Linked DNA regions of Zobellia alginiliquefaciens. The protein of the gene in region 1 interacts with the protein of each later gene in a pairwise test. Links are inferred from orthologs where the notes say so. Each region holds a gene or a part of one and is shown in the gene's direction. Other genes may lie near its edges.

The links.
Region 2: the proteins of sucC (region 1) and sucD interact in binary tests that used the Escherichia coli proteins (3 or more experiments, as listed by UniProt). The link is inferred for Zobellia alginiliquefaciens from one-to-one orthologs.

Annotation. Positions count from the first base shown.
Region 1 is NZ_CP119758.1:660,225-663,466, reverse strand. What follows is about bases 23-2,935. They hold sucC (ADP-forming succinate--CoA ligase subunit beta), read left to right. Parts: upstream 23-838; coding sequence 839-2,032; downstream 2,033-2,935. Other genes in these bases: ald (alanine dehydrogenase), read right to left, coding at 2,746-2,935; P0077_RS02710 (hypothetical protein), read left to right, coding at 2,327-2,671; P0077_RS02720 (LON peptidase substrate-binding domain-containing protein), read left to right, coding at 23-651. In the rest of the region: more of P0077_RS02720, read left to right, coding at 13-22; more of ald, read right to left, coding at 2,936-3,242. UniProt on the Escherichia coli protein: Succinyl-CoA synthetase functions in the citric acid cycle (TCA), coupling the hydrolysis of succinyl-CoA to the synthesis of either ATP or GTP and thus represents the only step of substrate-level phosphorylation in the TCA.
Region 2 is NZ_CP119758.1:4,734,204-4,737,462, reverse strand. The notes cover bases 56-2,985. They hold sucD (succinate--CoA ligase subunit alpha), read left to right. Parts: upstream 56-1,049; coding sequence 1,050-1,922; downstream 1,923-2,985. Other genes in these bases: P0077_RS19560 (vWA domain-containing protein), read left to right, coding at 2,852-2,985; fabG (3-oxoacyl-[acyl-carrier-protein] reductase), read left to right, coding at 2,039-2,785; P0077_RS19575 (UDP-3-O-(3-hydroxymyristoyl)glucosamine N-acyltransferase), read left to right, coding at 56-979. Also shown: more of P0077_RS19575, read left to right, coding at 47-55; more of P0077_RS19560, read left to right, coding at 2,986-3,259. UniProt on the Escherichia coli protein: Succinyl-CoA synthetase functions in the citric acid cycle (TCA), coupling the hydrolysis of succinyl-CoA to the synthesis of either ATP or GTP and thus represents the only step of substrate-level phosphorylation in the TCA.

The DNA of each region.
Region 1 (3,242 bases):
CAAATTTATATTATGAAACTGGCGCTACTACCTCTGCAATCCATATTTTTTCCGGGTGAAACCGTACCTCTGCATATTTTTGAAGACCGTTATAAGCAGTTGATCAGAGACTGTAGAAAGGAAGCGGTAACCTTTGGGATTCCCGTGTATATAAATGATAGTATGACTTTTGGAACAGAGGTGCAATTGGTAGAGATTGTAAACACCTACGATGATGGTAGTATGGATGTTACCTGTGTTGCACGCCAAGTTTTTCGTATTCTAAGTTTTGAAAATCAGATGGGCGGAAAACTGTATGCGGGCGGTAACATTCAATTTATATATAGTGTTAGGGATGCAGATAAACCCTTGAAAAAGCGGGTACTGGATAAGATACATGAACTCTATGAGCTCATGGGGGTGCCTTATACTGTATTACCCTTAGAAAAATTCAACAGTTATGTGCTAGTACATAAGATGGGACTTTCATTTGATCAAGAATACAAGTTGTTGCAAATGCCAAGTGAGCGTGATCGCTTGTTGTTCATGGAGTCTCATTTGGTCTCTACTATTTCTATGCTGAGCGAAGTGAACCGAACTAAAAAGACCATAGAGATGAACGGTAACTTTAAGAATTTTGACCCATTGGATTTTGAGGATTTTAATCTATAAGTATCAATTTTATAAACGGAATTTTTTATTGAATGGATACAAGTGCAGTATTTGGCTGTTGTAGCTTGGTTTTAGTTAAGGGTTTTCAAAAAGAGATTGTATATCCATGCAACTAACTCCATATTTCATTAGTCTAAATCCTTTGCGTTTGCTATTTTTGCTTCTGAATCTAAATATACCTTAATATATGAATCTTCACGAGTACCAAGGAAAAGAGATTTTGGCCAGTTTCGGTGTGCGCATTCAGCGCGGTATCGTGGCCCATAATTCAAAGGAAGCCGTTGAGGCTGCAAAACAACTAACTGCAGAGACCGGAACAGGTTGGCACGTTATAAAAGCCCAGGTACATGCAGGTGGCCGTGGTAAAGGTGGAGGTGTAAAATTGGCCAAAAACCTAAAAGAAGTAGAGGAGATCGCAGGGAACATTATTGGAATGAACCTAATTACCCCTCAGACTTCTGCAGCCGGTAAAAAAGTACATCAAGTTTTAGTTGCCGAGGATGTATACTACCCGGGCGATAGCGAAACTAGTGAGTTTTACATGTCTGTTCTATTAAATAGGGGAACAGGTAGAAATATGATTATGTATTCTACGGAAGGTGGAATGGATATTGAGGAAGTTGCCGAGAGCACTCCACATCTTATTTTTACCGAAGAGATTGATCCTGCTACAGGTCTTTTACCGTTTCAAGCTAGAAAAATAGCTTTTAACCTAGGGCTTTCCGGAACTGCTTTTAAAGAAATGACCAAATTCGTTGCTTCTTTGTATAAAGCGTATGTAGAGAGTGACTCTAGCATGTTTGAAATCAACCCTGTATTGAAAACATCAGATGATAAAATTATGGCAGTAGATGCAAAGGTGTCTATTGATGATAATGCATTGTACCGTAGAAAACAGTATGCAGAAATGCGCGACTTACGAGAGGAAAACCCGATCGAAGTTGAGGCGGGTGCGTTAGGATTAAACTATGTAGACTTAGATGGTAACGTTGGCTGTATGGTTAACGGAGCCGGACTTGCAATGGCTACAATGGATTTAATCAAGATGGCCGGTGGTGAGCCTGCCAACTTCTTGGATGTTGGTGGTACTGCAGATGCGAAAAGAGTTGAAGAAGCGTTTCGTATTATTTTAAAAGACGAGGGTGTTAAAGCAATTCTTGTAAATATCTTTGGAGGTATTGTGCGTTGTGATCGTGTAGCAAATGGTATTGTAGAGGCTTACAAAAATATGGGAGATGCTATTAAAGTTCCTATTATTGTGCGTTTGCAAGGAACCAATGCAGAGATTGCAAAAGAGATTATTGATAACTCTGGTTTAGCGGTACATTCTGCAGTTCAGTTTCAAGAAGCTGCGGATAAAGTAAAAGAGGTTCTGGCTTAGAATTTTCTGCTTTTAATAAATTTTAAAGAGGGGTAAGCGTCACAGTTTATCCCTCTTTTTTATTCTCAATTTATCCTTATTTTTTATTCTCGATGGAAGCTATTTTCCAATAGCCAGATTTGTATATGGCTCAGGTATAGGTAAAAGCTGAGGTATCGTTAGTTTTTGCGCCTATTTTATGACATTACTGTTTTTTAGTGTTAAATTTTAGTAAATAACCAGTATGAGACCTGTATATTGTAATATCTTTAACATGAATTAGTTATCTGAATTAGCAAAACAAAACAACAAATCATGAAAAAATCAGTTTATGCCCTTATGGTGATGATGGCGCTGAACATAGGCTACGCATTTGCCGGTACACCAGAATTACACGAACCAAAAGCATTAAAAGTTCTTACTTCGCAAATCTATGAGTTGCTAGGAACAAATGTTATTCCTAATGATATTAGGGGCTCTAAAGCAGAAGTTAGGGTTGCTGTTGATGAAGGAAACTACTTAAGAATTCTTTCAATAGAAACAGAAAACGAAGCTTTGAAAGATTTTTTGAAAAGTGCGATTGACTTTGAAAAATTATCAAAAGGTACTTTTGAAAAAGGAATTGTATATCGTATTCCAATTGAAGTTGCAAAGCGATAAAAAGCTCATTTTATAATTGAAAAAGCGGTCTCTTATTTGTAAGGAGACCGCTTTTTTTTATGGGTGTTTAGTATTTAAAATGCTTCCAGAATACCATCATAAACCACTTCTCCGTTAATTATATTTAGCCCTTTCTTAAGCGCTGGGTCTGCATCAGTAGCATTTGCCCATCCTAAATTGGCTAGTTTTAATACATAAGGTAGGGTTACATTGGTAAGTGCAACGGTAGATGTATACGGAACAGCTCCGGGCATATTGGCAACTGAATAATGTACAACATCGTCAATAATATAAATAGGGTCTTCATGAGTGGTGGGCTTCGTGGTTTCTACACATCCGCCTTGGTCTACGGCAACATCTACTATAACCGTCCCTGGTCTCATTTCTTTCAGCATATCCCTGGTAATAAGATTTGGAGCTTTAGCTCCTTTTAAAAGAACGCCGCCAATAATTAGGTCATGCGTTTGAATATGCTTTCGGATATTAAATTCATTGGAGAACTCTGTCACTACATGAGGAGGCATAACATCATTTATATGTCTAAGTCGCTTCATGTTAATGTCTAATATGG
Region 2 (3,259 bases), 4.1 Mb from region 1 along the record:
CAGTCAAGAACACTTTTTAAAAGTAATAATCGCATATCCTGTTCCATTGAAATTTCCACAACCACAAGAACTAAAGACCGTAGCCGAATTAATTAATTGTGATTATGTTGGCGCTGATGATTTTCAGGTTTTGGGTATGAACGAGATTCATGTGGTTGAAAACGGAGATATAGTTTTTGTAGATCACCCTAAATATTATGATAAGGCATTGGCTTCAAAGGCCACGATTGTACTTATCAATAAAAAAGTGGATTGCCCAGAAGGAAAGGCACTTTTAATTTCCGATGACCCCTTTCGGGATTTCAATAAGCTTTCGGTGCATTTTCGTCCTTTTGAACGAGCCATAAATTCAGTTGCTATGTCTGCGGAAGTGGGAGAGGGGACCATCGTTCAGCCTAATGCATTTATTGGAAACAACGTAAAAATCGGAAAGAATTGCCTGATTCATGCCAATGTGTGTTTATATGATAATTGTGTAATCGGTGATAATGTAATCATTCACTCCGGTTCCGTTTTGGGAGGCGACGCTTTTTACTACAAAAACCGTCCAGAAGGTTTTGATAAACTTATTTCTTGTGGCCGTGTGGTTATTGAAGATGATGTAGAAATTGGTGCACTTTGTACCATTGATAAAGGGGTTACAGGCGATACGACCATAAAAAAGGGAACAAAATTGGACAATCAGGTGCATGTGGGGCATGACACTGTCATTGGTGAAAAGTGCTTGATAGCCTCGCAAACCGGTATTGCAGGATGTGTAATTATAGAAGATGAAGTAACACTATGGGGCCAAGTAGGTACCAATAGCGGAATTACCATAGGAAAGAAAGCGGTTATAATGGGGCAGACCGGAGTGACCAAATCGGTCGCAGGTGGCAAGAGTTATTTTGGTACACCCATAGAAGAATCACGTGAAAAGCTAAAACAATTGGCTTATGTGAAGAAAATCCCGTCTATTCTTAAAAAATTAGAAGAATAATATGCGGTCTGAGTTCAGATTTCATTTGTAAACTTATATTTTTGTCACATTAAAATAAACTAGAGAGTATATGAGCGTTTTAGTCAATAAAGATTCCAAGATAATAGTTCAGGGCTTTACAGGTAGTGAAGGTACTTTTCACGCAGAACAAATGATCGAGTACGGTACCAATGTTGTTGGTGGTGTAACTCCTGGTAAAGGAGGTCAAGAACATTTGGGAAGACCTGTGTTTAATACGGTTGAAGAAGCTGTTGAAAAGGTTGGTGCGGATACTACCATAATTTTTGTACCGCCAGCTTTTGCTGCTGATGCTATTATGGAAGCTGCCAGTGCGGGTATTAAAGTAATTATTACTATTACCGAAGGTATTCCTGTTGCCGACATGGTAAAGGCTTCTAATTACATTAAGCACATGGATTGCCGTTTGGTAGGTCCTAACTGTCCAGGTGTAATTACTCCAGGAGAGGCTAAAGTAGGTATTATGCCTGGTTTTGTATTTAAAAAAGGAAACGTTGGTATTGTATCTAAATCAGGTACGTTAACGTATGAAGCTGCCGATCAGGTAGTGCGCCAAGGTTTAGGTATTACAACCGCAATCGGTATTGGTGGTGATCCAATTATTGGCACAACAACAAAAGAGGCCGTTGAGCTATTGATTAACGATCCAGAGACCGAATGTGTTGTAATGATTGGTGAGATAGGTGGTCAATTAGAAGCAGATGCTGCTAAATGGTACAAAGAAAGCGGCAGCAAGAAACCGGTTGTTGGTTTTATTGCCGGAGAAACTGCTCCTGCTGGTAGAACTATGGGTCATGCCGGTGCTATCGTTGGTGGAAGCGATGATACAGCTCAAGCTAAAAAGAAAATTATGAGAGATCACGGAATCCACGTGGTCGATTCTCCTGCTGAAATTGGCATAAAAGTAAAAGAAGTTATGGGTTAATTCCCTGAAGGATATAAGAATCCCGTTTTCGATATTTCGGAAACGGGATTTTTTTATAGCCGTTTTATGAAACAAAACTTATATTTGAAGTAGAACAGAGCAAATCTATTTAAAGCATGAAATTGTTAGAAGGAAAAAATGCAATTATCACTGGAGCCAGTAGAGGAATAGGTACAGGCATCGCAAGGGTTTTTGCCGAAAATGGAGCCAATGTGGCTTTTACGTACAGCTCAAGTGAAGCGCCGGCATTGGAACTTGAAAAGGAGCTAACTGCATTGGGCATAAAAGCAAAAGCATACAAAAGTAATGCGGCAAGTTTTGAAGCCGCTGAAAAGTTGGTTGCAGATGTTCTTGAGGATTTTGGTGGTATAGATATCTTGATTAACAATGCAGGTATTACCAAAGATAACTTGCTTATGCGTATGTCAGAAGCTGATTTTGATAGCGTTATAGAAATCAACTTAAAGTCGGTTTTTAATATGACCAAAGCGGTTCAGCGTACCATGCTGAAACAAAGAAAAGGTAGTATTGTAAATATGAGTAGTGTGGTCGGTGTTAAAGGGAATGCAGGTCAGACAAACTACGCAGCTTCAAAAGCCGGTATGATTGGGTTTACAAAATCTGTGGCTTTGGAGTTAGGCTCAAGGAATATTAGGTGTAATGCTGTTGCCCCAGGTTTTATTGAAACTGAAATGACTGATAAGCTTGATGAAAAAGTGGTTCAGGGTTGGAGAGATGGTATTCCGTTAAAAAGAGGGGGTTCTCCAGAAGATATTGCAAATGCTTGCCTATATTTTGCGTCAGACTTATCGGCCTATGTTACGGGTCAGGTGCTGAACGTAGATGGCGGCATGCTTACATAAGGTATATATTCCCGGAAGGTAGTTGATGCTCTTCCGGGTAGTATAGCTTCAAAAGAAACTTCCTTAATGAACACCCAGACGATTCTCTTTATAATCTTAGCCGCAATTGTTTCATTGGTGCTGGTGTTATTTCAGTGTTTCTATAAAAATAAGAGAAAGGATAAGCTTAGTGTAGCTCTGGCGTTCTTACGTTTTATAACATTCTTCTCGGGGTTTCTTCTCCTTATAAACCCGAAGTTTACCAAAAACGAGTATACCACTGAGAAAGCCAATTTACTGGTTTTAAAGGATAATTCCTCATCTATGGCTTCATCCAAATTAGCTATAGAGAAAACAATAGAAAGTCTTAAGGAAAGTGATGAACTCAATAAACGTTTTTCACTTACGGAGTATAATTTTGGCGCGGAGTTAAAGGATAATGATAGCTTGACTTTTGCAGAAAAAAACACCAATATTTCAAAAGCATTATCGGCA